One region of the Cupriavidus sp. C1SS-2L genome, then DNA from elsewhere that is predicted to be linked to it. Evidence: predicted binding sites of a transcription regulator. Region 1 holds the regulator's gene; each other region holds the start of a gene.

Region 1 (7,279 bases):
CCTGAGAGCATCGCGTTCCGCCAAGGTGGCGGCTAGCCGAAGCTGGTTCAACGCGCGGCCCCTTGCAGTGTGTTGCCCATGCCGCCGTGGTCAGCTTTGCCAGCCACGACAGGCACCGCAGTCCGCATTCAGGCGGCCTGGCCTTCGGTGGTCGTTTGCGCGGCCTTACGGGCTTCTTCGCGCTGCACTTCCTTCATCATCGGCGAAGGAGCGGTTTCAGCCTTCTTGGTCTGCACGATCAGATGACGCAGCACGGCGTCATTGAACTTGAAGGCGTGCTCCAGTTCAGCCAGGGTTTCCTTGCCGCACTCGATGTTGACGCAAACGTAGTGAGCCTTGGCCAGCTTCTGGATCATGTAAGCCATCTGGCGACGGCCCCAGTCTTCCACGCGGTGAACCTGACCGCCTTGCGACGTCACGAGCGACTTGTAGCGCTCGATCATGGCCGGGACTTGTTCGCTCTGGTCCGGATGGACGATGAAGACGATTTCGTAATGACGCATTGACGCTCCTTTTGGATGAGCCACCCGGGCGTCACGTCCGGTGCGGCAAGGTTGAATAGCCTTAAATTATAGCCCGGCTATTGACAAACGCGCAACCGCTGTCACGAAGAGGCAAACTGCCCTTGCAGGCGCTCCGGGTCGGAAGCGAGCCCCGGATCCTGCGCCAGGGCCAGCAACAGCAGGACCCTGGCCTTATAGGGATTGAGATCGGCGGCGGAAAGGAATGCCCCGCCGAGAGGATCAACAACTGGCGGAATCGCCACATGACCCGCCGCGGTACGCGAACTGCGGACCACCGCGACGCCAGCCGCCACGGCATCCCTGAGCGCGGCCACGAGCGTCTCGTGTACCGAGCCGTTGCCCGCCGCCGCTACGACGATCCCCCGCACACCAGCGCCGACGAGGGCATCCACCACCATGCGGCCAGGTTGCGCATAGCTGGCGATGATCTCCACATCGGGCCAATGCTGCGGCACTGGCAACACCCCCACGCCAGACCGCACCGGCGCGCGGGCAATGCGCACCAGCTCGTCCTGCACGAAGCCAAGCGGCCCGCATGGTACCGATACGAAAGCATCTACCGCGGACGTATGCGCCTTGACCACGTCGCGCGCCGCGTGGATCTGCTGGTTCAGCACGACCAGCACGCCCTTGCCGCAGGCATCGGGATGGGCCGCAACCCGAACCGCATCGAGCAGGTTTAGCGGACCATCGGCGGACAGCGAGGTCGACGGCCGCATCGCCGCAGTCAGCACCACCGGCACCGGGCAAGCCTGCGTCAGGTGCAGGAACATGGCGGTTTCTTCCAGCGTGTCGGTGCCGTGCGTAATGACAATGCCCGCGACGTCCGGCTGGCCCGACCAGTGCTGCACGCGCGCCGCCAGCGTCGACCATAGAGAGAACACCATGTCCTTGCTGTCGACCTGCGCCACCTGCTCGGCCTCAACCCTGGCCACGGATTGCAGCGCCGGCACGGCAGCCAGCAGCGTCGTCACCGGCACCGTTGCAGCCTGATAGCGCGCACTGCTGGCCGGATTGGCGGAAGCGCCGGCAATGGTGCCGCCGGTAGCCAGAATGACGACGCGGGGAAGCTGGGACATGGATCGTGACATGGGCAGGGCACGAGGAAGTAAAGGTTCGCCGATTCTACCTGCGGCATGCCGGCAAACCCGAAGTCGAGCAGACGGCTCTGAAATTCTGCTTGCGCTTGTGCCGATACTGTATAAAATCACAGGCATACTGTTTAAACATACAGTGCCCGCCTGGCTGGCAGCCGTATTGCACCGGGGCACTCATCAAGAAAGCGCTTCCATGGCGACCCTGACACCCCGGCAGCAGCAGATTTTCGATCTGATCCGCAACACGATCCGCAATACGGGCTTTCCGCCCACGCGCGCCGAGATTGCTGCCGAGTTCGGCTTCTCATCACCCAATGCCGCGGAAGAGCATCTGCGGGCGCTGGCACGCAAGGGCGTGATCGAACTGACGCCGGGCGCCTCGCGCGGCATCCGCCTCAAGGTGGCGCGCAGCGATTCCGAGATGCCCGACCAGTTCTCGCTGCCCGTGTCCGGCATCATGCAGCTCACGTTGCCGCTGGTGGGCCGCGTGGCCGCCGGCAGCCCGATCCTCGCCGCCGAACATATCGACCGCCAGTATCAGGTAGACGCCTCGGTCTTCGACGAACGCCCCGACTACCTGCTGCGCGTGCGCGGCCTGAGCATGCGCGACGCCGGCATCCTCGACGGCGACCTGCTCGCCGTGCGCAAGGCCAGCGAAGCGCCCAACGGCAAGATCGTCGTGGCCCGGCTCGGCGATGACGTGACCGTCAAGCGCTTGCAGCGCCGTGACGGCGCGATCGAACTGATCGCGGAAAACCCGGACTTTCCGAACATCATGGTCACGCCCGGGCGAGAAGAATTCTCACTGGAAGGTATCGCCGTCGGGCTGATCCGCTCCTCGGGCTTCTGACCGACGCGGCCAGCCGCGCGCCGGTCGCCGCCCTCCCCTTTTGCTGTACCGATGCCGCCCGCCAGACGGGTGTTGACCCCGCTTTTGCCGCTTTTTGCTGCTTTTGCCAAATCGAGAGGTGTAGCCATGCCGCAAATCAACCACATTGCCGCCGCCCGTCAACCGGTCAAGCCGGTCCCGTTCCGGCAATCGAAAGGCGTTCGCATCTACCAGGGCGCGCAGCGCCGCACCATGGTCGGCAGCATGGCAGACATCTGCCGCATGCTGGAACTGGCCGAGCCGCCGAAGCTCCTGGCCTGATCCTTCCCGCCAGGCATGAGGGCGCTGCAGCCCTCCTTGATGGCAGATTGATCGAGAATTGCATATTCTGCATATCTCATCTTCATTTGTTTTGTCCGCGGCACCTTTCCATCGAGGGTGTCACCTTCTAGCCTTCAGATAGCAGGCACAGCGCGCCACGGCGCCGTCGCAGAACGGCCCGACCGCAGCATGGCGCGCCATCGGAGGGGACCGGCTCGCGCCCGTTGCCGCCGGCCGCCAGCTTTGCGTTTGCCGGGGTATTTGCGAACGCTCGGCGCTGTCGGCGCCGTCAGCGAATCCGCATGGGAGGCATCATGGCCACCATTGCGCTAACGGACGCCTTGCGTCAGGACTACGCATCGCTGTTCAACAACTGCGTCATCAACGCCGCGCGCGCGGCGGACGTCGACGGGCTCGTCAGGTCACTGGAACGCAACCGGCCTCGCTATGAGACTGCGGGCACCCTCTCAGGCGTGCCCTGGCACTTCATCGCCGTGATCCACAACATGGAGTGCGGCCAGCGGTTCGATTGCCATCTCCACAATGGCGACCCGCTGGGCGCCCGCACCACGCATGTGCCCGCCGGCCGCCCGCGCGCCAGTTCGCCGCCGTTCAGCTGGGAAGACAGTGCAGCCGATGCGCTGGCCCTCAAGGGACTTGGCGCGGCCACCGACTGGAGCCTGTCCGGCATGCTGTTCCAGGTGGAGCGGTACAACGGCTTCGGCTACCGCTCCTACCATCCGCAGGTCTCGACGCCTTACCTCTGGAGCTTTTCCAACCACTACGTTTGCGGCAAATACGTGGCTGATGGCACGTGGTCCGACACGGCGGTGTCGCGCCAGTGCGGCGCCGCGGTACTGCTGCGGCGCATGGCCGAGACCGGTGCGATCGGCTTCGCGGACCAGCCACCGCATGCCGAGACAGATGCGCCGCTGGTCGTGCGCTATGCCGCGCGCAAGCCTATGGATGCCACCGTCATCGCGCAGGCAGACGCGCTACAGCGCTGGCTCAATACGTACCCCGGAATCTTCGTCAAACTGGACGGCTATCCGGGCAAGCGTACCTCGGCAGCCTACCGCGACGTGACCGGGCACTACCTGCCCGGCGATCCGCGAACCTTGGCATAGGCCTCCCTCCCCCGACCGCCCATGCCACGCAACTACTCCGAACTGGAAATCGTCATCGGCACGGATGCCGCGGGCGGATACGAAGCCGAGGCCAGGCATCGCGTGCCAGAAGGCGACGTCATCACGCCACGCGTCGCGCTAAAGCTTGCGCCGGATGACCCCGCCCTGCGCGATGCCGATCCGCAGGTATGCGGCCGCGCGCTGGCCGCGAGCCTGTTCGGCGCACCGCCACTGCGTGACGCCTTCGTCGTCGCCCAGGCATCGGCCAATGAGCGTCGCCTGGACCTGCGCGTGCGCCTGCGCATCGGCGTCGATGCGCGGGAACTGCACGCGCTGCCGTGGGAAACGCTGTACGACCCCGCCGGCGAGCACGCGTTGTTCATCACCCAGCGCTGCTTCTTTTCGCGCTACCTGTTCGCGCGCGAGATGCGCCTGCCACGCCTGCGCGCGAAGAGCGATGTCAGCGCGCTCGTGGTCGTAGCGAACCCGAGCGGGCTGGGCCCCGAACTCAAGCCGATCGACGCGGCCGGCGAAGCCGCGCGCGTCATTGCCGCGCTAGCGCCGATTCCAGCCACGACACTGGCCGAGCCGGGCCACGCCACGATCGACCGCATCTTCGCCGCGCTGCAGGAAGGCGCTGACGTGTTCTGCCTGATCTGCCACGGCGCGCTCGTCGATGACCAGCCCATGCTCTGGCTCGAACAGGCCGACGGCAGCCGCGATCCGGTCAGCGGCAGCGTGCTCGTGAACCGCATCGGCACGCTGGAGCGCCCGCCGAGCCTGGTCGTGCTGTGCTCATGCCAGAGCGCCGGTGCTGGCGCCGCGCGCAGCGCCAGCACGCTGATGGCGCTGGGTCCTCTGCTCGCGCAGGCCGGCGTGCCGGCCGTGCTCGCGATGCAGGGCAATGTCGGCATGGCCACCATGGATGCGTTCCTGCCGCTCTTTTTTGCCGAGTTGCGCGAGCATGGCGAAGTCGATCGCGCCGCCGGCGTGGCACGCGCGGCGGTCAGCGAGCATCCGGACTGGTGGATGCCCGCGGTGTTCACGCGACTGGACAGCGGCCGCATCTTCTATCCACCTGGCTTCGCGCCCGACGACGGCGATGGCGGCGACGCATGGCGCGCCGTCATCGAGAACATCCGCCACGGCGAGACCACGCCAATCCTCGGCCCCGCGATGAGCGAAACGGTGTTTGGTTCACGGCTGCAGCTCGCGCAAATGTGGGCCGAGGCCTACCACTTCCCGATGGCGCCGCACGAGCGCGACGAGCTGCCGCAAGTCGCCCAGTACCTCGCGGTTTCACAGCAGGGGGTATTTCCGCGGCGCTTGTTCTACAAGTTCGCCTACCAGCATATCGTGCAGCTGTATCGCGACCTGCTCCCACCCGAGCTGCTCGCGCTGAAGAACGAGGACATCATCGCGCAGCTCAGCGACGTGGTCAGCGCCGTCGGCCGCGCGCAGCGCGACCGCGAGCCGCAAAGTCCGTATCGCACCATGGCGCGTCTGAAGCTGCCGGTGTACCTGAGCACCGACCCCAGCGACCTCCTTCCCGATGCGCTGCGCGAGAACGGTGCCGATCCGAGCGTGCGGCTATGCCGCTGGAACCGCCAGGCCGAGGCTTGCGACGACGCGCTCGCCGAGGGCCGCAAGCGCGCCGCACCGACCGCGCAAGCGCCGATGGTGCTCAAGCTGTTCGGCGACCTGCGCGAGCCCGGCTCGCTCGTGCTCACCGAAGACCACTACTTCGATTACCTCACGAGCGTCTCGGTCAACCGCAATGCGATCCCGCTTGCCGTGCGTGCAAGGTTGAACGACAGCGCCCTGCTCTTCGTCGGCTTCGACGTGCAGTCGTGGGAATTCCGCATCCTGTTCCGCAGCATCCTGAACCTCGAAGGAGCGGACCTGCGGCAGGAATACCAGCACCTGTCGGCACAGCTCGATCCGAACAGCATCGTCGACCCGGTCAGTGCGCGCCGCTACCTGGAGCGCTATTTCCAGGACAAGGCCAGGCTCAAGTTGTACTGGGGCGATGTCGGCATGTTCACCGCCGAGCTACAGCAGCGCATGGAGCCATGACATGGCAGACGCCCACGCCGGCCCCTACATCGGCCCGAGTCCACTCGACGAAACCGACCCCATCTTCGGCCGCGACGCCGAGATCGAAGAGTTGCGCGACCGCCTCATCGCCGACCGCATCGTGCTGCTGTACTCGCCATCGGGTGCGGGCAAGACCTCGCTGATCGAAGCCGGGCTGCGTCCGCGGCTGGCCGATCGCTTTGACGTGCTGCCCACCGCGCGCGTGAGCGCACCGTATGGCGGTGCCAACCGTTATGTCACGAGCGTGCTGCATTGCTGGGCCACGCGCACGGGCGTAAAGCCGCGCGCGGACGACACGCTGCTGTCGTGCGTGTCCCGCATGCAGGATCAGCCCAGCAACACCAGGCCGCGACGGCTCATGATCGTGCTCGACCAGTTCGAGGAGATCTTCACGCTCGACAGCGACGACATCGCGCAGAAGCGCGAGTTTTTCGCGCAGCTCGGCGATGTGCTCGAGCACGGCGCCAGCCCGGTCTGGGCACTCGTGTCGATGCGCGAGGAATATTTCTCGTGGCTCGACGCCTATCGCGATCTCGTGCCGACGCGGCTCACCAACACCATGCGTATCGACTTGCTGACGCGCGAGCAGGCACTGGAGGCGTTGACCGGGCCGGCAAAAGCCGTGGGTGTGGATTTCCGCGAAGACGCCGCGGAACGCCTGGTGCATGACCTCGCGCAGATCCGCACGCGCGACGCAAATGGCCAGGCCGTTATGCGCGAGGGCCGCTTTGTCGAACCGGTCCAGCTGCAAGTTGTTGGCCTGAGCCTGTGGCGACAGTGCTTTGGCGAAGCCGGCACCCCGCCCGCCGGTGCGGTCATTACGCTCGATCAGGTGCAACGGCTCGACACGGGTGCCGCGCTGGCCTCGTACTGCAACCTCGCCCTCGATGCTGCGGCGCCGACCCGCGCGCGCCAGCGCGTGGTACGCGAATGGATCGAAAGCCGGCTGATCACCGCCGCGAATATGCGCGCACAGGCGACGCTCGATGCCGGTGTTCGCGCGTCGCCCACCGCGGCGGAACTTGGCGTGCTGCAGCAATATCACCTCGTGCGTGCGCAGAGCCGGCAGGACGCGCAGTGGTACGAGCTCACGCACGACCGCCTGACCGAGCCGCTGCGCGCGAGCAACGCCCAATGGCGCACGCAGTTCCTGCCGCACTGGAAGCAACTTGCGCGCGCGTGGGCGCTGTCCGGCGAGAACCCGGGCGTCTTCGGCAAGCTCACGTCCACCGAAGAACTCGACGACACCCTGCTCGAACCGGAAGACATGCACAGCGAAGCCGA
Region 2 (7,279 bases), on a different replicon from region 1:
CGCATCCTGCACGAGTTGCGACGGCGAATAGAAACCCATCGGCTGGCTGTTCAGCAGCGCGCACAGGAAGGCCGACGGATGGTGGCACTTGAGCCAGGCGCTGATATAGACCAGCTTGGCAAAACTGGCCGCGTGGCTTTCGGGGAAGCCATATTCGCCGAAGCCCTCGATCTGCTTGCAGATGGCCAGCGCGAACGATTCCGGATACTTGCGCTCGGTCAGCGCCCGGATCAGCGCTTCCTGATGCTGGCGCAAGTCGCCGCGCCGCCGCCAGGCCGCCATCGAGCGGCGCAGCTTGTCGGCCTGCCCCGCCGTGAAGCCGGCCGCGTCGATGGCAAGCTGCATGACCTGTTCCTGGAAAATGGGCACGCCGAGCGTGCGGCCCAACACCTTTTTGATCACGTCGTTGAAATAGACCGGCGGCTTGCCGGTGCGCCGGAACGCTTCGCGCCGCTTCAGGTACGGGTGGACCATGCCGCCCTGGATCGGCCCCGGCCGCACGATGGCCACCTCTACCACGAGGTCGTAATAGACGCGCGGCTGCAGGCGCGGCAGCATCGACTGCTGCGCGCGCGATTCGATCTGGAACACGCCGATAGTGTCTGCGCGGCAGATCATCGCGTAGGTTGCCTTGTCCTCCTTCGGGACGTCTTCCATGCGCGCCGGCACGCCGGCCTCGGCCAGACTCTCGTCCGGATTCGGGATCATCGCGAGCGCTCGGCGGATGGCCGACAGCATCCCGAGCGCCAGCACGTCGACTTTGAGCAGGCCCAGCGATTCCAGATCGTCCTTGTCCCACTGGATCACGCTGCGGTCGGCCATGGCCGCGTTTTCGATCGGCACCAGCCGCGACAGCTTGCCGCGCGCCATCACGAAGCCGCCCACGTGCTGCGAGAGGTGGCGCGGAAAGCCATGCAACTGCGTCGTCAGGCTGGCCCACTGCTGCACCGCCGGCGATTCGCGGTCGAGCCCGTAGCGGCCGATACGGTCCAGGAAGCCCTGCCCGCTCTCCCACCACGCCTGCCCCTTCACCACCTGCTCCACCACGCTGGCGTCGATGCCCAGCGCGCGGCCCACGTCACGCAGCGCGCTGCGCGAGCGGTAGGTGATCAGCGAGGCGGCCAGCGCGGTACGGTCGCGGCCGTACTTGCGGTAGATGTACTGGATGACTTCCTCGCGCCGCTGGTGTTCGAAGTCGACATCGATATCGGGGGGCTCGTCACGCTCGCGCGAGAGGAAGCGCCCGAACAGCAGGTTGGCCTGCTCGGGACTGACTTCGGTGACGTAGAGGCAGTAGCAGACCAGCGAATTGGCCGCGGAGCCACGGCCCTGGCACAGGATGCCTTCCTGGCGTGCAAAGCGCACGATGTCGTGCACGGTCAGGAAAAAATGCTCGTACTGCTTTTCCTCGATCAGTTCCAGTTCGCCTTCGAGCTGCTTCTCCCATTCCGGCTTCAGCCCGTGGGGAAAACGCATGCGCTTGCCTGCCTCCACTTCCTTGCGCAGGTAGCTGATCGGCGTCTCGCCTTTCGGCACAAGCTCCTCGGGATACTCGTAGCGCAGCGTATCGAGCGAGAAATCGCACAGCCCGGCAATCTTCAAGGTCTGCGCCAGCGCCTCGCGCGGATACAGGCGCGACAGTACCTGGCGCATGCGCAGGTGCTGCTCGGCATTGGGCGCCAGCGCCATGCCGCATTCGGGCAGCGGCTTGCCGAGCCGGATCGCGGTCAGCACATCGGACAACGGCTTGCGCGAGCGCACGTGCATGGTCACCGCGCCCGCCGCCACCAGCGGCACGCCGGCCTGCGCCGATACGCTTTCGAGCCGAGCGCGGTGCAGCGCATCGGCGTGGCCCTGCAACTGCTCGAGCGCGATCCATGCGCGTTCGCCGAAGGCCTCGCGGCACCACTGCGCCTGTTCCAGCAACTGCGCCGGATCGGGACAGTAATCGGGCACCAGCAACGCCAGGCAACCCGGCATGCCGCGCAAGTGCTTCTGCTCTTCCTCGGGCGCAGACAGGTCTTCGGGATGCAACTGGTAACTGCCCTTCTGCGCACGCATGCGGCCCAGCGTGATCAGCTCGCACAGGTTGCCGAAGCCTTCACGGTGCTGCGCGATCAGGATCAGCCGCAGCGGCGGCCGCTCCTCCACGCCCTGCACAGTCAGGCTGAAGCGGCTGCCGATGAGCAGCCTGAAGGCATCGGCAGCCGCGGCATGGGCCTTCAGCACATTGAGTTCGCCCTCGTCCTGCGCCTCGGTGGCATCCGCCTCGCAGCGTTTCACCGCATCCGTCAGGCGCTGGCGCAAGGTCTTGATGGCATCGTGCGCGCGCGCGGTGCCGGCCACCGAGCACTCGTCGGTCAGCGCGATGCCACGATAGCCAAGCTGGAAAGCACGCTCGATCAGCTCGACCGGATGCGACGCGCCGGTCAGGAACGTGAAGTTGGAGATGCAGTGCAGCTCCGCGTAGTCGGGCAGCGTGGGCAGCCACGCGGACAGCCCTGACAAATCAGACGGGTTCATGCAAACAACCCATGCAGGAACCAGCGGTATTCGCCGTCGTCCTCGTGCCCGTCGCGCCCCGGATGGCCGGGGCGTTCGCGGTAGACCCAGCAACGCAGGCCATCGGTGCGCTCGGCGATGAAATAGTCGCGCGTGGCCAGCGCGCCGTCCCACCAGCCGGCCTCGATGCGTTCCGGCCGGGTCAGCATGCTCAGTGCTCCGCCGTGGTTCGGGCGATGGTTGCGTACCGGCAGGGGCAGCGGCTGCGGCAACAGCCACAGCGGGCGCTCGGGCATTGGCGGCAGCGGCGCGCCGGACGCCTTGCCCGTGGCCTCGTCGAGCGGACACCAGCGGTTGGCACATTCGGGCCGGTGATCCGCCAGCGGCTGCGGCTGCAGCACGTTATCGCGGCCCAGTCGGGCCACCAGCGTATCGAGCACGCGCCCCAGCTCGGCCGGCGTGCCGCCGGGCTCGGGGAACAGCGCGTCGCTGTGCGGCAGGTGTTCGGCCATGGCCTCCACGCGCAGCGCCAGACCCGTGACTGGGGCGTGGAAATTGAGCTTGTCGAGCTTCTCGCGCAGCAGTCGAGACAAATGCGCGGGATCACGGCTCGGCTGGGCCAGCCCCACGGTCACGGGCGTGCCCACGGTATCGACGCCGAGCCGGTAGCGCTCATGTTCGAGCACGAGCACGCAGCGCGTGACGCCGGCCTGCTGCACCGACAGCCAGCCGGCCAGCGCCAGCAGCAGCCGCTGCGCGCCGGCCAGCACGCCTTCGGCCGATTCGATGCGGCCCGGCAGGTCCATGCGCTGCGCGAACGCGGGCGGTGCGGCAAACCAGGTGAAGCTGGCCGGCGCATCGCCATAGGCTTGATCCAGCCGTGCCAGTAATCCGGGGCCCAGCCGGCGCGCCAGGCCCGCGCGCGGCAGGCGCCGCACCTCGCCCAGCGTGCGGCAGCCGATGCCGTCGAGCCACGCCGGATCCGCAAGCAGGTGCAGCACCTCGACCGGCAAGCGGTCCAGCAGCCGGCCCATGCGCTCGCCCTGCACCGCCCGCCGCGCCGGCCGCACAATGCCGCGCCGGGTGCGCCGCATGGGCTGGCGCGCAAGCCATGCCGCGCCATGGGCCGTGACGCCACTGCCCACCTGCGCAAACGTGCCGAGCTGCCGCACGCACAGGCGTACCGAGCGGCACAGTGCGCGATAGCCGCCGAACAGGCGCAGGCTGGCGGTGACGTCGAGCATCAGCGTGGCTGCTTCCGGGTCTTCATCCAGCGTCACCAGCGGCGTGAAACGGAGCAGCGCCAGCGCCGCCGCATGCAGCAATTCAGCCTCTGCGACCGGGTCACGCTCAAGCTGCACCACCTCGGCCGACAGCGCCTGCACGCCGCCGCGCCGCATGCCGAAGCGCACGCCCAGCGCCATGGCCGGTGTATTGGCGAGAATCACACGTTCGCGCTCCATCACCGCCACTGGCACCGCGTGGTGCAGCGTGCCGATGGCAGAAGATGCCGGGGAGGAAATTGCCGGAACCAGTTCAGGCCAGTTCGGCTGCAGCGCGTCCAGCGACAGGCGCGGCAGATGCACCGCGATCCAGTACGACATGGGCGGAACCTCCCGCGACAACAGATACAGGTGAAACAGCCGGCGCAGGCGCTGCATGGCCACTGCTGCGCCTGGCGGCGTCCATGCCCTCCAGCCGCAGCAGCAGCGGCGCCTCGCGCACCGGCCCGCGCCGCTTGTGAAAGACGATCGACAATTCATTGCCCGGCAGCGGCGACAACAGCAACCGCAGCACCGCCGGCGACGACTCGCGCAGTGCCGCGGCGGGGCGCATGGCCCACACCGCGGCATCGCCGGCCTGCGCCAGCACCTGCAGGCGGCGTACCGCCTCGGGTCGCGCGGCCGGCAGCCACACCAGCACCGCCCCGAACGCCTGGCTGCGCAGCATCTGCTCGGCCGCCCACAGCACATCGGCCTGCTGCGCGTTCTTGCCGGCACCAGCGGCCGCGCGCACCCAGTAAAGCTGCCGCGCCGGCAAACCCGCCGCGGCCAGCCCCATCGCATTGGGGAGGTAAGGCGGCCCCACCAGCCCGATGCGCCGCCCCGCCGCTGCCAGCGCGCGCAGCGCCGGTAGCAGCAGGCGCAACTCGCCCGCCCCGCCCTGCGTGGTCAGCAGCTCCGTCACCCCGCCAACAGGCCAGCCGCCACTGGGCAGTTCGGCCGCCAGTTCGGCATAGCCGGCGGGCCACACCGGCTGGGTGCCCGCGCGGCCAAGCTGTCCGGCGCGCCACAGGCCCGGGTAGCGATGTTCGAGCGCAGCCACAGCCTCCTCCCGGGTTGGTGGAAGTTGCTGGGCAAGCGAAGAGAAAGCGAAGGCCTCCGCGGCGGAGGCTGCGGGTGCGGTCATGTGAGGTTTGAGTCTCGCCGAAGGGGCGAATAAGGTTTTTACGATAACTGTATATTTATACAGTATTCGCGGTTGTGCAAGGGGGAGATGGAATGTGATCAAGCCGCAATGCCGCCCGTACCCGATTTCTCGTCCGAGCCCCGGTTTACTTCGCACGCGAATTATCTATATACTTCGCACACGAAATTAATCTTGACGCCGCCTGGCATCGCACATCCCCTTGGAGAACAACCATGTCTTCCGAAATCCGCACCGAACTCGACCACGGCATCCAGACGATTACGCTTTCCCGCCCGGACAAGATGAACGCTCTCACGAACGACATGTACGGCACACTCGCCGATACGATCGAGCGCGCACAGCAGGACCGCAATATCCGGGTATTGCTGCTGCAGGCTGATGGGGACAGCTTCACGGCGGGCAACGATTTGGGCGAGTTCGCGGCGATTGCTGCCGGCAAGGGCCCGAGCGAACGTCATGTCCATCGCTTTCTGCGCGCCCTGGCCAATTCGACCGTGCCGGTCGTGGCCGCGGTGCACGGCAATGCCGTGGGCGTGGGCACCACCATGCTGCTGCATTGCGACTACGTCGTGCTTGGCGAAGATGCCAGACTGGTCACGCCGTTCGTCAACCTCGCGCTGGTTCCCGAAGCGGCTTCGAGCTACCTGCTGCCGCTGCGCATCGGCCACGCACGGGCGTTCCAGATGTTCGCGCTGGGCGAGCCGCTTGATGCGCAAACCGCCGTGGCATGGGGCATTGCCAACAAGGTCAGCGCCAGCGGCGAGTTGCGTGCAGACGCGCGGCGAATGGCCGAGAAGCTTGCCAGCAAACCCGCCGGTTCACTGAGCGCCATGAAGACACTCATGCGCGACGCAGAAAAACTGGTCGCGCAGATGACCAGCGAAAGCGCCCAATTCGAAGCACGGCTGGCCAGCGCCGAAGCGCGCGAGGCATTCTCCGCGTTCGCCGAGAAGCGCAAGCCGGACTTCGTCAAGATCGCCCAGCAATAAGTCCCAGTGAACTGACTAGACCTCGCCCTCGTCAGTAGCGGGGAACTTCGTCTGCAGGCTGGTGAGCCACCTTGCCACCACGTCGATCTCCGCTTCACTGAAACCTTCGGTCAGCCGGGCATTCAGATCCTTCAAGCCGGCCTTCGAACGCCGGCGCGCCGCGCGCCCCTCGTCGGTCAGCCACAGGCGCCATATGCGGCGGTCGGATTCATCCGGCCGGCGCTCGACAAGGCCTGCCTTTTCCGACCGATCGGCAAGGCCGCTCATTCCCGGGGCGCCGAGGTCCAGCGCTGCGGCGGCCTCACTCATCAGTGCACCGTCGTTCTCGCCCAGGAAAAACAGCAACCCCGACTGGGCTGCCGTCGCACCGCCCAGGGCCGTGCGCGCTTGCGACCACCGTTGCAGGCGGCGCTGGCCGACATTCAATAGATAGACGAGTCGATGTTCCATGTCGGATCTGGTCAGGGCCGTCATTTCATTCGCACGCGAATGTTATCACGCGGCCCTGTGCCGGGATTCTGCCCCTGTTGTATCCTCCCGGCACTGCTTCCCGAAATGGCATGTCCGACTCCATCCGCCCCCCTCCATCCGAACGCACCGGCAAACCGCGCCGCATCACCATTCATGACGTGGCACGCGCGGCCGGGGTGTCGCTGACGACCGTATCGCATTCACTGAATGACCGTGGCGTCGTAGATCCCGCCACGCGGGCGCGTGTAAAGCGCATCGCGGCAGAACTCGGCTACCGGCCCAGCGTGCGTGCGCAGCGCCTGCAGTCCGGCCGCGCGAACTGCATTGCGCTGCTGTCATCGATGCCGTTCGCGGTGGCAGGCGGCACGTCGCGGCTCGGATTCATGATGGAAGTCGCAGCCATTGCCGCGGAAGCCGCCATGGCGCGCGGGCTCGGCGTCGTGCTGGTGCCGCCGCTGGAAGGCGCCGGGGGCTTGCTGGAAACGCTCGACATCGATGGTGCGATCGTGATCGAGCCACTGGCCGGCGACCCGCATATCGCACGCCTGCGCGAGCGCGGTGTGAGCATCGTGTCGATCGGCCGCGAACCGCTTACCGACAGCCCGGTGCCCTACGTGGACCTGCAATCGGCAGACACCGCGCGCATGCTGCTGGAACACTTGCATACGCACGGCCGTAAGCAGATTGGCCTGATGATCGGCGACGCTGCGAGGCAATCATATGTGGAAACCGAGCGCGTCTACCGCGAATTCACGCAAGCGAACGGGCTGCCCTGCACACTGGTCAAGGCGCCCGAGGCGCAAGGCGAAGCTGCCGGTGCCGAGGCCTGCGCGCAGTTGCTGGCACAGCTGCCCAGTCTCGATGCACTGTGCGCGCCCGTGGACGCC
Region 3 (7,279 bases), 1.6 Mb from region 1:
CCTGACCGTGGCCATCGAGCCGCCCGAGCTGGAAATGCGCGTGGCGATTCTGATGAAGAAGGCCGCCGCCGAGAACGTGAGCGTGCCCGAGGAAGTCGCCTTCTTCGTCGCCAAGCATTTGCGTTCCAACGTGCGCGAACTCGAAGGCGCGCTGCGCAAGATCCTGGCGTTCAGCAACTTCCACGGCCGCGACATCACGATCGAAGTCACGCGTGAAGCGCTGAAGGACCTGCTGACGGTGCAGAACCGCCAGATCTCGGTCGAGAACATCCAGAAGACCTGCGCGGATTTCTACAACATCAAGGTCGCTGACATGTACTCGAAAAAGCGGCCTGCGAACATTGCAAGGCCGCGCCAGATCGCGATGTACCTGGCGAAGGAACTCACGCAGAAGAGCCTGCCCGAGATCGGCGAACTCTTCGGCGGGCGCGATCACACCACCGTGCTGCACGCGGTGCGCAAGATCGCCGATGAGCGGAGCAAGGACGCGCAGCTCAACCACGAACTGCACGTGCTGGAACAGACGCTCAAGGGTTGATCGGGGCAGCATCCCGACCCGGGAAACCGGGGCGGGCGAGTTTTGGAAGGCCGGCCCCCGGAGGGCTGGCATACTGTAGGTTCGGCGTCACTGGAGGAGTCTCCGGGGCGCCTGTTAAACAACATCGGCCCAGCCGCAGCCGTGTGCAGTGTTCGCCACAGATAAGGCTTTGCGGTGAGTCGGGATGAAATGCGGAAAGTACTTGGCGGGCGCCGTGGCTTTTTGTGCACAGCCCCCACTTCCGGCGGTTTCGCCCCGCTTCACCGCAGCGGCTTATCCTTGGTACAATGGCACATTAACTCCTTGATTTCTAAGTGAATTGGAGTTGCCTGGAGTTTGCGGTCGCCGACGACAAACGACGAAGGATAAATTCAATGCAATTGGTCAAAACCTCGCGAGACAATCTGCTGCGTCCGCTGCAAATCGTGAGCGGCATCGTGGAGCGCCGCCACACCCTCCCGATCCTGGCCAACCTGCTGATTCGCAAGTCCGGCTCGAACGTATCCTTCCTCTCGACCGACATCGAGATCCAGATCACCACGCACGCTGAATGCGGCGTGGGCAATGACAGCGTGGCCACCACCGTGGCCGCACGCAAGCTGCTCGACATCCTGCGCGCCATGCCCGACGGCGACGTCGCCCTGTCGCTCAACGACAAGCGCATGACCGTGCAGTCCGGCAAGAGCCGCTTCGCGCTGCAGACGCTGGCCGCCGAAGAATTCCCGACCGTTGCCGAAGCGAGCGAATTCAACGCGAGCGTTTCGCTGCCGCAAAAGACCTTCAAGCACCTGCTGGCGATGGTCCACTTCGCCATGGCGCAGCAAGACATCCGTTACTACCTCAACGGCATGCTGCTCGTCGTCGACGGCAAGAAGGTCATGGCAGTCGCCACCGACGGCCACCGCCTGGCCTACTGCGGCGTGGAACTGGAAAACGAAGCCACCGGTGTGGGCTCGCGCCAGGAAGTCATCATCCCGCGCAAGACCATCCTGGAACTGCAACGCCTGCTCGAAGACAACGACGATCCCGTGCAGGTGCAGCTCGCCGCCAACCAGGTCAAGTTCAGCTTCGCCAATATCGAGCTGATCTCCAAACTGGTGGAAGGCAAGTTCCCCGACTTCCAGCGCGTCATTCCCAAGGGCTACAAGAACGCCTTTGCGATCGACCGCGTGCGCCTGCAGCAGGCACTGCAACGTACCGCCATCCTGACGACCGACAAGTTCAAGGGCGTGCGCTGCATCCTCGATACGCACATGCTGAAGATCAGCTCCACCAACGCCGATCAGGAAGAGGCGCAGGAAGAGCTGGAACTCGATTACTCGGGCGACGCGCTCGACATCGGCTTCAACGTGACCTACCTGCTCGACGTCCTCGCCAACCTGAAGAGCGAGCAAGTGCAGGTCAGCCTCGGCGACTCGAATTCGAGTGCGCTGATCACCGTGCCGGAAGACGACAACTTCAAGTACGTCGTCATGCCGATGCGCATCTGATGATCCGGTAACAGGACGACAGATACAGAGATACCGGAGCAGCAAACGGCACGCTACGACACCCGCACTATCACGGGACGTCTCTTTGCAGCAGGGGCAGGATCGAAATCGATCCGCCCCTTTTGCCGTTTTTAGTAACCCGCCATGCGGAACGCCAGACGCCCTGCCAATGTGCCGGCGCGGCCAGGTTTTCGCATCAGCCGTTGAGTAGAAAGACATGACCGAACAGCAGAACCCGCAACAGGAAAATACCTACGGAGCCTCTTCGATCCAGATCCTGGAAGGCCTGGAGGCGGTACGCAAGCGTCCGGGCATGTACATCGGCGACACCTCCGACGGCACCGGCCTGCACCACCTCGTCTTCGAGGTGCTGGACAACTCCATCGACGAAGCGCTGGCCGGCTACTGCACCGAGATCACGGTCACCATCCACAGCGACAACTCGATCTCCATCGTCGACAACGGCCGCGGCATTCCGCCCCTGGTCAAGTTCGACGACAAGCACGAACCCAAGCGCAGCGCGGCGGAAATCGCCATGACCGAGCTGCACGCCGGCGGCAAGTTCAACCAGAACAGCTACAAGGTGTCCGGCGGCCTGCACGGCGTGGGCGTGTCCTGCGTGAACGCGCTGTCCAAGTGGCTGCGCCTGACCGTGCGCCGTGACGGCAAGGTCCACCTGATCGAATTCGCCAAGGGCGACGTGCAGAATCGCATCATCGAGACCGTCAACGGCCCGGACGGCCAGCCGGTCGAAGTGTCCCCGATGAAGATCATCGGCGACACCGACAAGCGTGGCACCGAGGTGCACTTCCTGGCCGACGAGGAAATCTTCACCAACGTCGAGTTCCACTACGAAATCCTCTCCAAGCGGATTCGTGAACTCTCGTTCCTGAACAACGGCGTCCACATCAAGCTGGTCGACCAGCGCACCGGCAAGGAAGAAGACTTCGCCTTCTCCGGCGGCGTGAAGGGCTTTGTCGAGTACATCAACCGCGCCAAGACCGTGCTGCACCCGAACATCTTCTACGCGAACGCCGAGAAAGACGGCATTGCGGTGGAAGTGTCGATGCAGTGGAACGACGGCTACAACGAGCAGGTGCTCTGCTTCACCAACAACATCCCGCAGCGGGATGGCGGCACCCACCTGACCGGCCTGCGCGCCGCGATGACCCGCGTCATCAACAAGTACATCGAAGAAAACGAGATCGCCAAGAAGGCCAAGGTCGAAACCAGCGGCGACGACATGCGCGAAGGCCTGGCCTGCGTGCTGTCCGTCAAGGTGCCCGAGCCCAAGTTCAGCTCGCAGACCAAGGACAAGCTCGTCTCGTCCGAAGTGCGCCTGCCCGTGGAAGAACTCGTCAGCAAGGCGCTGAACGACTTCCTGCTCGAAACGCCCAACGACGCCAAGACCATCTGCGGCAAGATCGTCGACGCCGCCCGCGCGCGCGAAGCCGCCCGCAAGGCCCGCGAAATGACGCGCCGCAAGGGCGTCATGGACGGCATGGGCCTGCCCGGCAAGCTCGCCGACTGCCAGGAAAAAGACCCGGCCCAGTCCGAACTCTTCCTGGTGGAGGGTGACTCCGCAGGCGGCTCCGCCAAGCAGGGCCGCGACCGTAAGTTCCAGGCCATCCTGCCGCTCAAGGGCAAGATCCTCAACGTCGAGCGCGCGCGCTTCGACAAGATGCTCTCCAGCCAGGAAGTGCTCACGCTCATCACCGCGCTGGGCACCGGCATCGGCAAGGACGACTACAACCTGGACAAGCTGCGCTACCACCGCATCATCATCATGACCGACGCGGACGTGGACGGCTCGCACATCCGCACGCTGCTGCTGACGTTCTTCTACCGCCAGATGCCCGACATCATCGAGCGCGGCTACGTGTACATCGCCCAGCCGCCGCTCTACAAGATCAAGCACGGCAAGGAAGAGCGCTACATCAAGGACGACGTCGAACTCAACGCCTACCTGCTCAAGCTGGCCATGGAAAAGGCCGTGCTGGTGCGCCCGGATGGCACGGAGATCAACGGCGACGCGCTGACCGAGCTGGCGCGCCAGTACCAGCTCACGGAAGGCGTGATCGGCCGCCTGTCACGCATCGTGGATACGGATGCGCTGCGCGCGATTGCCGATGGCGTGACGCTGGACCTGGACAGCGCGCCGGCGGCCGAGGCATCGGCCGTGGCGCTGAAGACCAAGCTGGCGGAGATGCATGCCAAGACGCTGCTCGGCGCTGCCGTCAACGACGATGGAACGGCGGATGTGTACGCCCAGTTCGACGAAAAGACCGACAAGCATCGCCTGATGATTGCGCGTCGTCACCATGGCAACGTGCGGCTGTCGCACATGGACGCGGACTTTGTCCACGGGGCGGATTACGCGGCGCTGTCCAATGCGGCCAAGACGTTCCAGGGGCTGACGCCTGAGGGGACCAAGGTGCAGCGCGGGGAAGGGGACAAGATGAGGGATCAGACTGTCAATGACTTCCATGGGGCGATGCAGTGGTTGTTGTCTGAAGCCGAACGTGGTGTGTCGCGTCAGCGCTATAAGGGTCTTGGGGAGATGAACCCTGAGCAGCTGTTTGAGACGACGCTCGACGTTACCCAACGGCGACTGCTGAAGGTGCAGATTGAGGATGCTATTGCGGCGGATCAGATTTTCACCACCCTTATGGGGGATGAGGTGGAGCCGCGGCGGAACTTTATTGAGAGTAATGCGTTGGTGGCGCGGAATATTGATGTTTAATCACAACGCGTGTGGTGGAAACCGGAATTAACCGGATTACGTGCACGTTGATGGGTCTAAAAATCCGGAATTAACTGGACTGGACGGCTTGCCACTATAGAATCTGCCCACAGATATCGAGCCTGCGAACGTGGTTTGACTGGCCACCATCTAGTTTAAAAGCCGCAGTCCTTTCGGGGATTGTGGCTTTTTGCTTTGGGGCAGGGCCGAAGCCGCGGCACAGGGGTTGCCACACGCGGAGGGCTGCGGCGGGCGATTTCCTGGAGCAGTAGAGACATGGAGCGGTCTTCATGTTTCAGCGACGCAACATTGCGCACTCCAGGATACTGTGTTTATATACAGTTCTCGACAGGTCTGCGAACTGGTGAAAGCCACCAGTTGGGGGTAAACTAGCAAACATGAATGCCATGCCAAAACTCTATCGAGGGGCGCCTGCTCATTTCTCAGGTCACGAGACGTTTCCCCTGCGTCAAATGTGGCTCAAGAAAGTTTTCGATCAAGCCTCCGATGGCAGACTAATTCGCAAGTCGGCCTTCGCCGATGAGAAGGCTATCGCAGAATTCGGTGTAGGCAAGAACATGGTCGCGTCAATTCGCCATTGGGCCTTGGCTTGCGGCGTAATGATTGAGGACGGCGACAGTTTTCGCATCCACGGCCTAGCAAAAGAGATCCTGAGTGATGACGGGCTCGACCCCTACGCTGAGAGCCCCTCGACCGCATGGCTCGCGCATTGGCAGCTCGCGGGTCGGTGCTTTCGCTCGACGACGTGGCATTGGCTATTCAACCATGTAACGGCGCCCACATTTACCCGCCAAGAACTCGAAGACCCTTTGGCGCGCTATGCTCGAGAGCTCGATCCAAAGCATCGTCTGTCAACCTCAACGATTTCCCGCGACTTGGAGACATGCCTGCGCAGCTACGCACCGCGCACGGCCGGCGGCTCCCCCGAAGACTTCGCCGAGCCGCTGTTGGGCGAGTTGGGCCTGCTGCAAGAAGTTCACAAAGGCCAATACGCCTTCCGCCGCGGTCCGAAGGCGTCCCTACACGACGGCGTCTTCGCCTATGCCCTAGTCGACTTCTGGAACCGGGAGGCAGAAGGCCAAAGCTCGCTGGCCTTCGAAGCGGTTGCCTACGCAGAAGGATCACCGGGCCGGGTCTTTAAGCTTGACGAAGAATCGATCGCTCGACGGCTCATCGCGCTCTCTGACTTCACCGGCCGTAAGCTCGAATGGACCGACTCCGCAGGCCTTCGCCAAGTCCACCGCAAGAACCTGTCCAGTGAAGACACCAAGAACTTGATCAGGCGCGCCTATGACTGAAAAGAAGCAACAGGCTCTCTCTGACATCATCCAGATTTCGAGCCAATACCAGCGCTCCATCCGCGTAGACGCCGACATTGGCCGCGCGGATGCGCTCTCAGGCTACATCTGCCACGCCACCGCGACGGCCGTGGTCGACGGCATGTGCAGGCAGCTCGCCGACACCAACCAACGCTGCTTTACTTGGACTGGCCCATTTGGTGGCGGCAAGAGCTCATTGGCCGTCGCCTTGGCGAGCGCGCTGCATCCCAACAAGAGCCTTCGCGCAAAGGCCCGCCAAGCACTGCGGTTGGACTCCAAGCCCGCCTTCGATAGGGCCTTCCCCGTCCAAAAGGGATGGCTGATCGTTCCGTCCGTGGGACGGCGCGGCAGCGTCGTGGCCGAGCTCTACGCGGCGCTTCGCGGCGCGCAGGGCAAGACGGTCGACGGGCGCAAAAAGCCCAACGCCCAAATGCTCATCGCCGACCTGCTCGAAGAGGCGAAGGGCCGCCCGCGCGACGGCGTGCTGGTCATCATCGACGAGATGGGCAAGTTCTTAGAGGCCTCCGCCCTAGGCTCCGGGGACGATGTCTATTTCTTCCAAGAACTTGCCGAAGCCGCCGCCCGCTCCGAAGGTCGCCTGGTGGTCGTGGGTGTGCTGCATCAATCCTTCGCGCAGTACTCTGCTCGCTTGGGCATCGACACTCGCGATGACTGGGCCAAGGTGCAAGGGCGTTACGTCGACTTGCCTTTCGTGGCCGCGAGCGACGAGGTGGTCGAGCTCATCGGACGCGCGATCGAAGCCAAGGAACGTCCGCCCTGGATGCTCGCCGCCTCCAAGGCGATCGCCGAGGCGATCCGCTCGCGCCGTCCCGCCGTGGGGCAGAATTTTGCCGCAGCCTTGGAGGCCTGCTGGCCGCTGCATCCAGCCATGGCGGCACTTCTGGGCCCGATCTCCAAGCGGCAGTTCGGTCAAAACGAGCGCAGCACCTTCGGTTTCTTGTCGTCGGTAGAGCCGAATGGTTTCCGCTCCTACTTGAATTCAACCCTCAAAAGCGAGGCGAGCTGGTATCGGCCGAGCGACTACTGGGACTACCTGCGCTCGAACCTCGAGCCTGCGATCCTCTCCTCCCCTGACGGGCACCGCTGGTCGCAGGCCGTTGAAGCTGTGGAGCGAGCCGAGGCCAAGACGGGCGACGCCCTGCTGGTG
Region 4 (7,279 bases), 1.9 Mb from region 1:
TCCGCCTGTGGTTCAAGCGCAAGTGATGGGATAGAGCGGTCCGGTGCGCCATCCGTGCGCCGGGCTGCCGGAGATACTGACATGACAGCCGACAATACTGGCGGCGGCAAACCGGGCGACATTCCGCCCGAACAGTCGCTGATCGAATACCCCAGCCATTTCCCCATCAAGGTGATGGGCGCGATGCAGGACGGCTTTGCCGAAGCCATCGTGGCGCTGGTGCAGGAATTCGACCCTGGTTTCCACGCGGGCAAGATGGAAATGCGTCCGTCGAGCAAGGGCAACTACCTGGGCCTGACCGTGACCGTGTGGGTCACAAGCCGCGAACAGCTCGATGATATCTATCGCGCGCTGACAGGGCATCCGATGGTCAAGGTGGTGCTGTAAGGCATTGCCGTTTCGAATTACGCGTGTTTTCTCCCCTCTCCCGCGCACGGGAGAGGGGCCGGGGGTGAGGGCAGGCACTGGCATACCAGCGCCCGTCACTTCGTTGATACTCCGCCCCTCACCCCCAACCCCTCTCCCGTACACGGAGAGGGGGCCGCGCCGCAGTGTGAGAAACGCTTCTGGCGTGGCGAGCTTTTCCCCATACCAACATGAACATCATCACCCTCAAGCCCGGCAAGGAAAAATCCCTGCTGCGCCGCCACCCGTGGATCTACGCGACGGGCATTGCGACCACGGAAGGCCGCTGCGAGCCGGGCGCCACCGTCATCGTGCGCGCCGCCGATGGCCGCTTCCTGGCCAAGGCCGCCTACAGCCCCGAATCGCAGATCCGCGCACGCGTGTGGACCTTCGACGAGAACGAGCCCGTCGACCACGCCATGTTCAAGCGCCGCATCTCGGCGGCGGTGGCGCATCGCCGTCAGTGGGTGAAGGACAGCGACGCGGTACGGCTGATCTTCGGTGAATCCGACCGCCTGCCGGGCCTGATCGTCGACTACTACGGCAATGGCGAAAGCGGCCAGCTCGTGTGCCAGTTCAACGCCGCGGGCGTGGAGCATTGGAAGACCGCCATCGTGCAGGCGCTGGTCAAGGAGACCGGCTGCCCGAACGTGTACGAGCGGTCCGACGCCGCCGTGCGCCAGCGCGAGGGACTGGAACTCGTGACCGGCGTGCTGGCCGGTGCTGAACCTGACCCGGCGCTGTCGGTGACCGAGCATGGCGTGCGTTACTACGTCGACGTGCGCAACGGCCACAAGACTGGCTTCTATGTCGACCAGCGCGACAACCGCAAACTCGTCGGCGATCTCGCGGCGGGCCGCGAGGTGCTCAACTGCTTCTGCTACACGGGCGGCTTCTCGCTGGCCGCGCTGCGCGGTGGCGCCACGTCGGTGACGTCGATCGATTCCTCGGGCGAGGCGCTGAAGATCGCCGCCGGCAATGTCACGCTCAACGGCTTCGATGAGAACCGCGCGACGTGGCTCGACGCCGACGTGTTCAAGACGCTGCGCGAATTCCGCGCGGAGGGCCGCCAGTTTGACCTGATCGTGCTCGACCCGCCGAAGTTCGCGCCGTCGTCGCAGCATATCGACCGCGCTGCGCGTGCCTACAAGGAAATCAACCTGGTCGGCATGCAGTTGCTGCGTCCGGGCGGGCTGCTGTTCACGTACTCGTGCTCGGGTGCGATCAGCATGGAGCTGTTCCAGAAGATCGTGGCCGGTGCGGTGACGGATGCGCGCGCTGATGCGCGCATCATGCGGCGTCTGTCGGCCGGCACGGATCACCCGATGCTGGCGGCGTTCCCGGAAGGGGAGTACCTGAAGGGGTTGCTGCTGGAGAAGGTGGCGTAAAGGGATACGGCGGAAGCGTGAGGCTCACCGCCACATATTCCGCATCCTGCTGGCCAGGTCCACCGGCGCCAGCGTAGCCTTCGACGGCGCCTCCCCCGGCATCGGCGGAGGCGGCCAGGACCGGCTGTAGAAGTTCGGCATCACGCGATTCGGCAGGAAGCGCGTGCGCGACGCATAGACGTGCCGGTCGCCGAACCCCGGCTGCTGATGCACGTAGAAGCGCTGCGGCACGACGACATCCAGATGGTCCTTGGCGCGCGTCATCGCCACATACAGCAGCCGTCTTTCCTCTTCGATCTCTTCCGTGGTGCCGGTGGCCAGGTCCGACGGCATGCAGCCATCCACGGCATTGAGCACGTACACCGCCTTCCATTCCTGGCCCTTGGCCGAGTGGATGGTCGACAGGATCAGGAAATCCTCGTCGCGCAGCGGTACGCCCGATTCATCGCTGGACGCGCTCGGCGGGTCGAGCGTCAGCTCGGTCAGGAAGCGCTCGCGCGAGGCATAGGTCGCGGCAATGCGTTCGAGCTGCTGCAGGTCGGCCATGCGCGCGGCGGCATCGTCGTGGATGCGTTCCAGGTGCGGTTGATACCAGGCGACAACCTGCTCGAACTCCGACGGCCACGGTGATGCGGGCCCCAGCAGCGTGCGGGCCAGTGTCAGCAGGTCTGTCCAGGCCGGCGCGGCAGCAGGCGGCGGCTCGAACGATTCCAGCGCGAAGAGCGGCTCCGTGGCGACCGCGAGCGCATCGAGTACGCGCGCCGCGGTCTTGGGCCCGATGCCGGGCAGCAACTGCAGCGTGCGGAAGCCAGCGATGCGATCGAGCGGATTTTCGAGCCAGCGTACCACCGCCATCGCATCCTTCACGTGCGTGGATTCGAGGAACTTGAGCCCGCCGAACTTCACGAACGGGATATTGCGCCGGGCCAACTCGATCTCGACCTGCGCGCTATGGTCGGCGGCGCGGAACAGCACCGCTTGCGACATCAGCGACAGGCCGGCCTCGCGCCGCTCGAGCACGCGCTCGACCACGAAGCGGGCCTGGTCGGCTTCATCGTTGACGACGACCACGCCGGGCTTCTCGGCCGAGGTCCGCTCCGACCACAGATCCTTCGTGTAGCGCTCGGCAGCCAGCCCGATCACCGCATTGGCGGCGTGCAGGATCGGCTGCGTCGAACGGTAATTCTGCGACAGCGTGACCTGATGCGCGGCCGGCGTGAACTGTGCCGGGAAATCGAGGATATTGCGCACGGTTGCGCCGCGGAACGCGTAGATCGACTGCGCGTCATCGCCGACCACGGTCAGGCCGCGCCCGTCGGGCCGCAACGCCAGCAGGATAGAAGCCTGCAGCGCATTGGTGTCCTGGTATTCATCGACAAGGATATGGTCGAAGCGCGCACCCATGTCCTGCGCGATCGCGGGTTCCGTCAGCGCCTGCGCCCAGTACAGCAGCAGGTCGTCGTAGTCGAGCACCTGCTGCTTCTGCTTGGCCTCCACATAGCCCGCGAACAGCGTGCGCAGCGCATCTACCCACATGGTGTAGCGCGGGAACCAGTGCTTGAGCACGTCTTCGAGCGGCGCCTGCGTGTTGACCACGCGCGAATAGATCGACAGGCAGGTTTCCTTTTTCGGGAAGCGGCTGGCCTGCTCGGACAGTCCGAGATCGTGCCGCACGACGTGCATCAGGTCGGCGGCGTCGCCGCGGTCGCAGATCGTGAAGGCGGGCGACAGGCCCAGCGTTTCTGCATACTCGCGCAACAGGCGCGCGCCGATCGCGTGGAATGTGCCCGACCACTGCAGCGCGGCGCGGCCTGCGCCCGTATTGGTGCCAAGCGCCTGATCGACGATGCGCTCCACACGCCGCCCCATCTCCGCCGCGGCGCGTCGCGAGAACGTGAGCAGCAGGATGCGGCGCGGATCGGCGCCATTGAGCACCAGATGCGCGACGCGGTGCGCGAGCGTGTTGGTCTTGCCCGAGCCTGCGCCGGCGATGATCAGCAGCGGTCCGTCGCTGTGGTGCTCGACCGCCGCGCGTTGCTCCGGATTGAGCCGCGACAGGTATGCCGGAACATCAGCGTCCGGGGAGACGACTGCGGCGGGAGCGGACGGGCGTTCCGCGAGAGGGGCAAGATCCAGTGACACGGGCGGTTCGGAAGCGCCGGGGCGCAGGGCGGATGAGACTGGCGCAAACTGTATATCCATACAGGCCGGTGGCGCAAGCCGCTTAAGCGAACGCGGTAGCCGCCCAACAAAAAAGGTGCTCGATGAGCACCTTTTTCGTAACTTTCGCTGCCGTTGCCGGGAAATCGGTCAGGCAGCCTTCTCCAGCGCGCCGTCGAGCAGCTTGTGCAGGGCGTCCCACTCCGGTTCGCCGACATAGCGCTTCAGGATGCGGCCGTCCTTGTCGACGACGAAGGTAGTGGGCGTGAGCTGCACATTGCCGAAGGCCTTGGCCGCGGCGCCGTCCGAGTCCATCGCGACCTTGAACGGCAGGCCGCGCGTCTTGGCGTAGTTCATCACGTACATCGGCGGATCGTAGTTCATGGCCACGGCCACGAACTCCAGGCCCTTGCCCTTGTACTGCTCGTAGGTGCGAACCATGTCGGGCATTTCCTTGACGCAGGTGGCGCAGCTCGTTGCCCAGAAATTGATCAGGTAGACCTTGCCCTTGAGATCGCCGGTGCTGACCTTCTCGCCCGACAGCAGCGTGAACGTGGCCGCAGGCACCTGGCTCGACGGGGACAGCGCGCGATAGCCGAACCAGCCCAGCACGGCGAGTACGACGACGGCCACGGCGATGGGCCAAAGCTTGCGGGGTTTCGAAGTGGCGGATGCGGGGTTTGTCATGGCAATGCGGACCGGCGAGAACCGGACCCGTTCAACTGGCAACAGGCCATTCTAAACCCGTGCGCGCCGTGTTGCTGTCATCCGGCGTCTGCGTCAATCCGCCGCAGTCCGGAGCCGGTCAGCGCGAGGCGGCGATGGCTGCACGCGCCTGGCCCAATGCCTGTTCCAGATAGGCACCGTAGAAGTCCGGCTGCAGGCCACGCAGCGGGGCGGCCGCCTGCTTGCCGTCCCGGTCAAGGAACAGCACCGTCGGCGCAACACGGACCTGATGGGCTCGCGCCCATGCACGTGCGGTGGTCATGGTGCCGTCGGTGTCGCGCAGCGGCGTGTCGGCGGTCATGTCGAGTTCGCGCACAGCGATCTCGCCAGCCGCCGCCTGCGGGCCGAGATAGCTTTTGCGTACGGTCTCGCAGTAGCCGCAATTGGGCAGGGAAACCAGCACCAAGAGCGGTTCGCCGCGGCGTGTGGCATCGGCTGCATGGGTGGCCAGGTCGGTCGCAAGCGGCAGGTGTGCGGTGCCCGCGAACGCAGGGACGGCGAGCGTTGCCATCGTCAACAGCAAGCTGGCCGCAAGGCGGACGGCAAGGTAACGGATGGTGGCGGTTGGAGCGAGCGGACTAATGGGGCGCATCATGTGGAGTGCGGCAAGCACGGGCGGGCCGCTTCCCGGATAATACCGGTTTCCGCCCGACGGCAAGGCGTGCCCGCCCGCCGCGCGCCGGTCCCGACAATAAGCGCCGCACCGTGTACGGCCACGTCCCGATGCCCCTTCCTCAGCCCTGTCAGTGGTTTTCCCGGCTCCGCCTGGTTCTGCCAGCGATGCTCGCCGTGGCCTGCCTCGGCGCGTGCTCGCCGCGCTATGACTGGCGCACGATCCAGTCGGGCGACGGAGGCTATGCGGCGCTCTATCCGGCAAAGCCCACGAGCGCCGCGCGCGACGTGGCCATCGCTGGACACAAGCTCCCGATGACCATGCAGGCAGCCCGCGTCGACGACACGCTGTTCGCCGTCGGTGTGGTCACGCTGCCGTCTGACGACGCCGAATTGCGGCGCGAAGCGCTGGCCGCGATGCAGTCGGGCCTGGTGGCCAACCTTGGCGTGCATGGCAGCGAACCGGCGCATACGCGCCCGGTGACAATCCAGTCGGCGGACCAGCCCGCGCGGCCGCTCGATGGCGTAGAGGTTCAGGTCAGCGGTGTGTCGCCGCAGGACCGGTCGCCGCGCCGCCTGACCGCGCGGCTTGTGGCCGTGGGCACCAAGGCTTACCAGGCAGTGGTGTTGGAATCGGGCGAGGGCGCGCGCGACCAGCGCAACGCCGAGCAGGTGGAGCAGTTCCTGGGCGGATTCCATCCGTATTGATCCACCCGGCAAGATTTATTCGAAGGAGAGAAGTGATGCGTTGGGAAGTCTGGCTGGCCTATTTCGCCGCGTGCTGGGTCATTGCGGTGTCGCCCGGTTCGGGCGCGGTGCTGTCGATGAGCCACGGCCTGTCGTACGGCGTGCGTCGGACCTCGACCACGATCTTCGGCCTGCAGGCGGGGCTGGTGATCATCCTGCTCGTGGCCGGCGGCGGGCTCGGCGCGCTGCTGCTCGCGTCGGAGCATGCGTTTGCCGTGGTCAAGACCGTCGGCGCGATGTACCTGATCTATCTGGGCCTGCAGCAATGGCGAGCGAAGGTCGAGGAGGGCGGCACCGACAGCGGCAGCACCGCTGTCCGCGTGACGCCCATGAGCCCGCGCCGGCGCTTCGCCACGGGGCTGCTGACCAATGTGACCAACCCGAAGGGCATCATCTTCATGGTCGCCGTGCTGCCGCAGTTCATCGACCCGTCCCGCCCGCTGGCACCGCAGCTCGCCATCCTGGCGGCCACCATGTGCGGCGTGGACCTGATCGTCATGCACGGCTACGCGTTGCTGGCCTCGCGCATGCAGGGCCTGTTCCGTAACGCGCGTGCCGTGCACTGGCAGAACCGCTTCTTCGGCAGCGTGTTGATGGCGGTAGGCGCGGCGCTGTTCTTCGTGCGTCGGCAGCACGCCTGATAGCCGCATCCCGGTTGCGTGCTGGCGGCCTGACGCCCGGTTTGCTTCAATGGGAGAGACCCCTCGCCGCGGAGATCTCCCGAATGCCGACCATTCCGTTCCCCCAAGCCGGCACGTTTGCGCACCCCACGCATACCGTGCCGCCTGTCGACGAACCCCCGCCGCCGGGCGTCCCGCCTGATCTGCCTTTGCCGCCCGAAGAGGATCCGGTTCCGCCTCCGGTCGATCCGCCCGTCGGCGTGCCGCCGCGCCGCTGAGCGCATTGGATCTCCCTCATCCCGGCGTGCGCAAGGCGCGCCGGTATTGGATCGCTTCGCCCACGTGCGCGGTGGTCAGGACTTCAGCACCTTCCAGATCCGCAATCGTGCGGGCCACCTTGAGCACCCGGAAGTAAGAGCGCGCCGACCATGCCAGCCGCGCCATGGCCCCGCGCAGCAAGGCCTGGGCGGTCGGTTCCAGCGGGCAGTGCTTGTCGATCTCACGGCCGGACAGGTCGCTGTTGGGTTTGCCCTGCCGCGCAAGCTGGCGTTCGCGCGCCGCCAGCACCCGTGCGCGCACGACTTCGCTGGATTCGCCCGCGGGCCCGTCCAGCATCTCGCC

Evidence for each region. Region 1 encodes LexA, which represses DNA repair genes until DNA is damaged. Its sites were predicted from a motif close to ACTGTATNNNNATACAGT; they were not measured.
Region 2: imuA (translesion DNA synthesis-associated protein ImuA) is a predicted target of LexA. The motif match lies at 4,958-4,975, and genes of this name have one in related genera.
Region 3: ACIGJG_RS00020 (DUF4007 family protein) is a predicted target of LexA. The motif match lies at 5,097-5,114, and genes of this name have one in related genera.
Region 4: ACIGJG_RS01435 (ATP-dependent helicase) is a predicted target of LexA. The motif match lies at 3,983-4,000, and genes of this name have one in related genera.

Annotation. Positions count from the first base shown of each region.
Region 1 is NZ_CP172708.1:2,230,746-2,238,024, forward strand. Features, by position in the region: gene priB (primosomal replication protein N) at 1-51, opposite strand, end outside; gene rpsF (30S ribosomal protein S6) at 129-503, opposite strand; gene ACIGJG_RS10345 (asparaginase) at 605-1,603, opposite strand; gene lexA (transcriptional repressor LexA) at 1,815-2,471, shown strand; gene ACIGJG_RS10355 (hypothetical protein) at 2,598-2,771, shown strand; gene ACIGJG_RS10360 (hypothetical protein) at 3,086-3,898, shown strand; gene ACIGJG_RS10365 (CHAT domain-containing protein) at 3,920-5,974, shown strand; gene ACIGJG_RS10370 (nSTAND1 domain-containing NTPase) at 5,976-7,279, shown strand, end outside.
Region 2 is NZ_CP172709.1:1,952,026-1,959,304, reverse strand. Features, by position in the region: gene ACIGJG_RS26675 (error-prone DNA polymerase) at 1-2,523, opposite strand, end outside; gene ACIGJG_RS26670 (Y-family DNA polymerase) at 2,520-4,106, opposite strand; gene imuA (translesion DNA synthesis-associated protein ImuA) at 4,039-4,911, opposite strand; gene ACIGJG_RS26660 (enoyl-CoA hydratase) at 5,145-5,921, shown strand; gene ACIGJG_RS26655 (MarR family winged helix-turn-helix transcriptional regulator) at 5,937-6,371, opposite strand; gene ACIGJG_RS26650 (LacI family DNA-binding transcriptional regulator) at 6,482-7,279, shown strand, end outside.
Region 3 is NZ_CP172708.1:399-7,677, forward strand. Features, by position in the region: gene dnaN (DNA polymerase III subunit beta) at 913-2,028, shown strand; gene gyrB (DNA topoisomerase (ATP-hydrolyzing) subunit B) at 2,246-4,771, shown strand; gene ACIGJG_RS00020 (DUF4007 family protein) at 5,170-6,090, shown strand; gene ACIGJG_RS00025 (ATP-binding protein) at 6,083-7,279, shown strand, end outside.
Region 4 is NZ_CP172708.1:314,458-321,736, forward strand. Features, by position in the region: gene ACIGJG_RS01420 (D-alanyl-D-alanine carboxypeptidase family protein) at 1-26, shown strand, start outside; gene ACIGJG_RS01425 (YbeD family protein) at 82-387, shown strand; gene ACIGJG_RS01430 (class I SAM-dependent rRNA methyltransferase) at 597-1,793, shown strand; gene ACIGJG_RS01435 (ATP-dependent helicase) at 1,818-3,935, opposite strand; gene ACIGJG_RS01440 (TlpA disulfide reductase family protein) at 4,104-4,640, opposite strand; gene ACIGJG_RS01445 (SoxW family protein) at 4,759-5,271, opposite strand; gene ACIGJG_RS01450 (hypothetical protein) at 5,403-5,999, shown strand; gene ACIGJG_RS01455 (LysE family transporter) at 6,035-6,679, shown strand; gene ACIGJG_RS01460 (hypothetical protein) at 6,763-6,936, shown strand; gene ACIGJG_RS01465 (YifB family Mg chelatase-like AAA ATPase) at 6,953-7,279, opposite strand, start outside.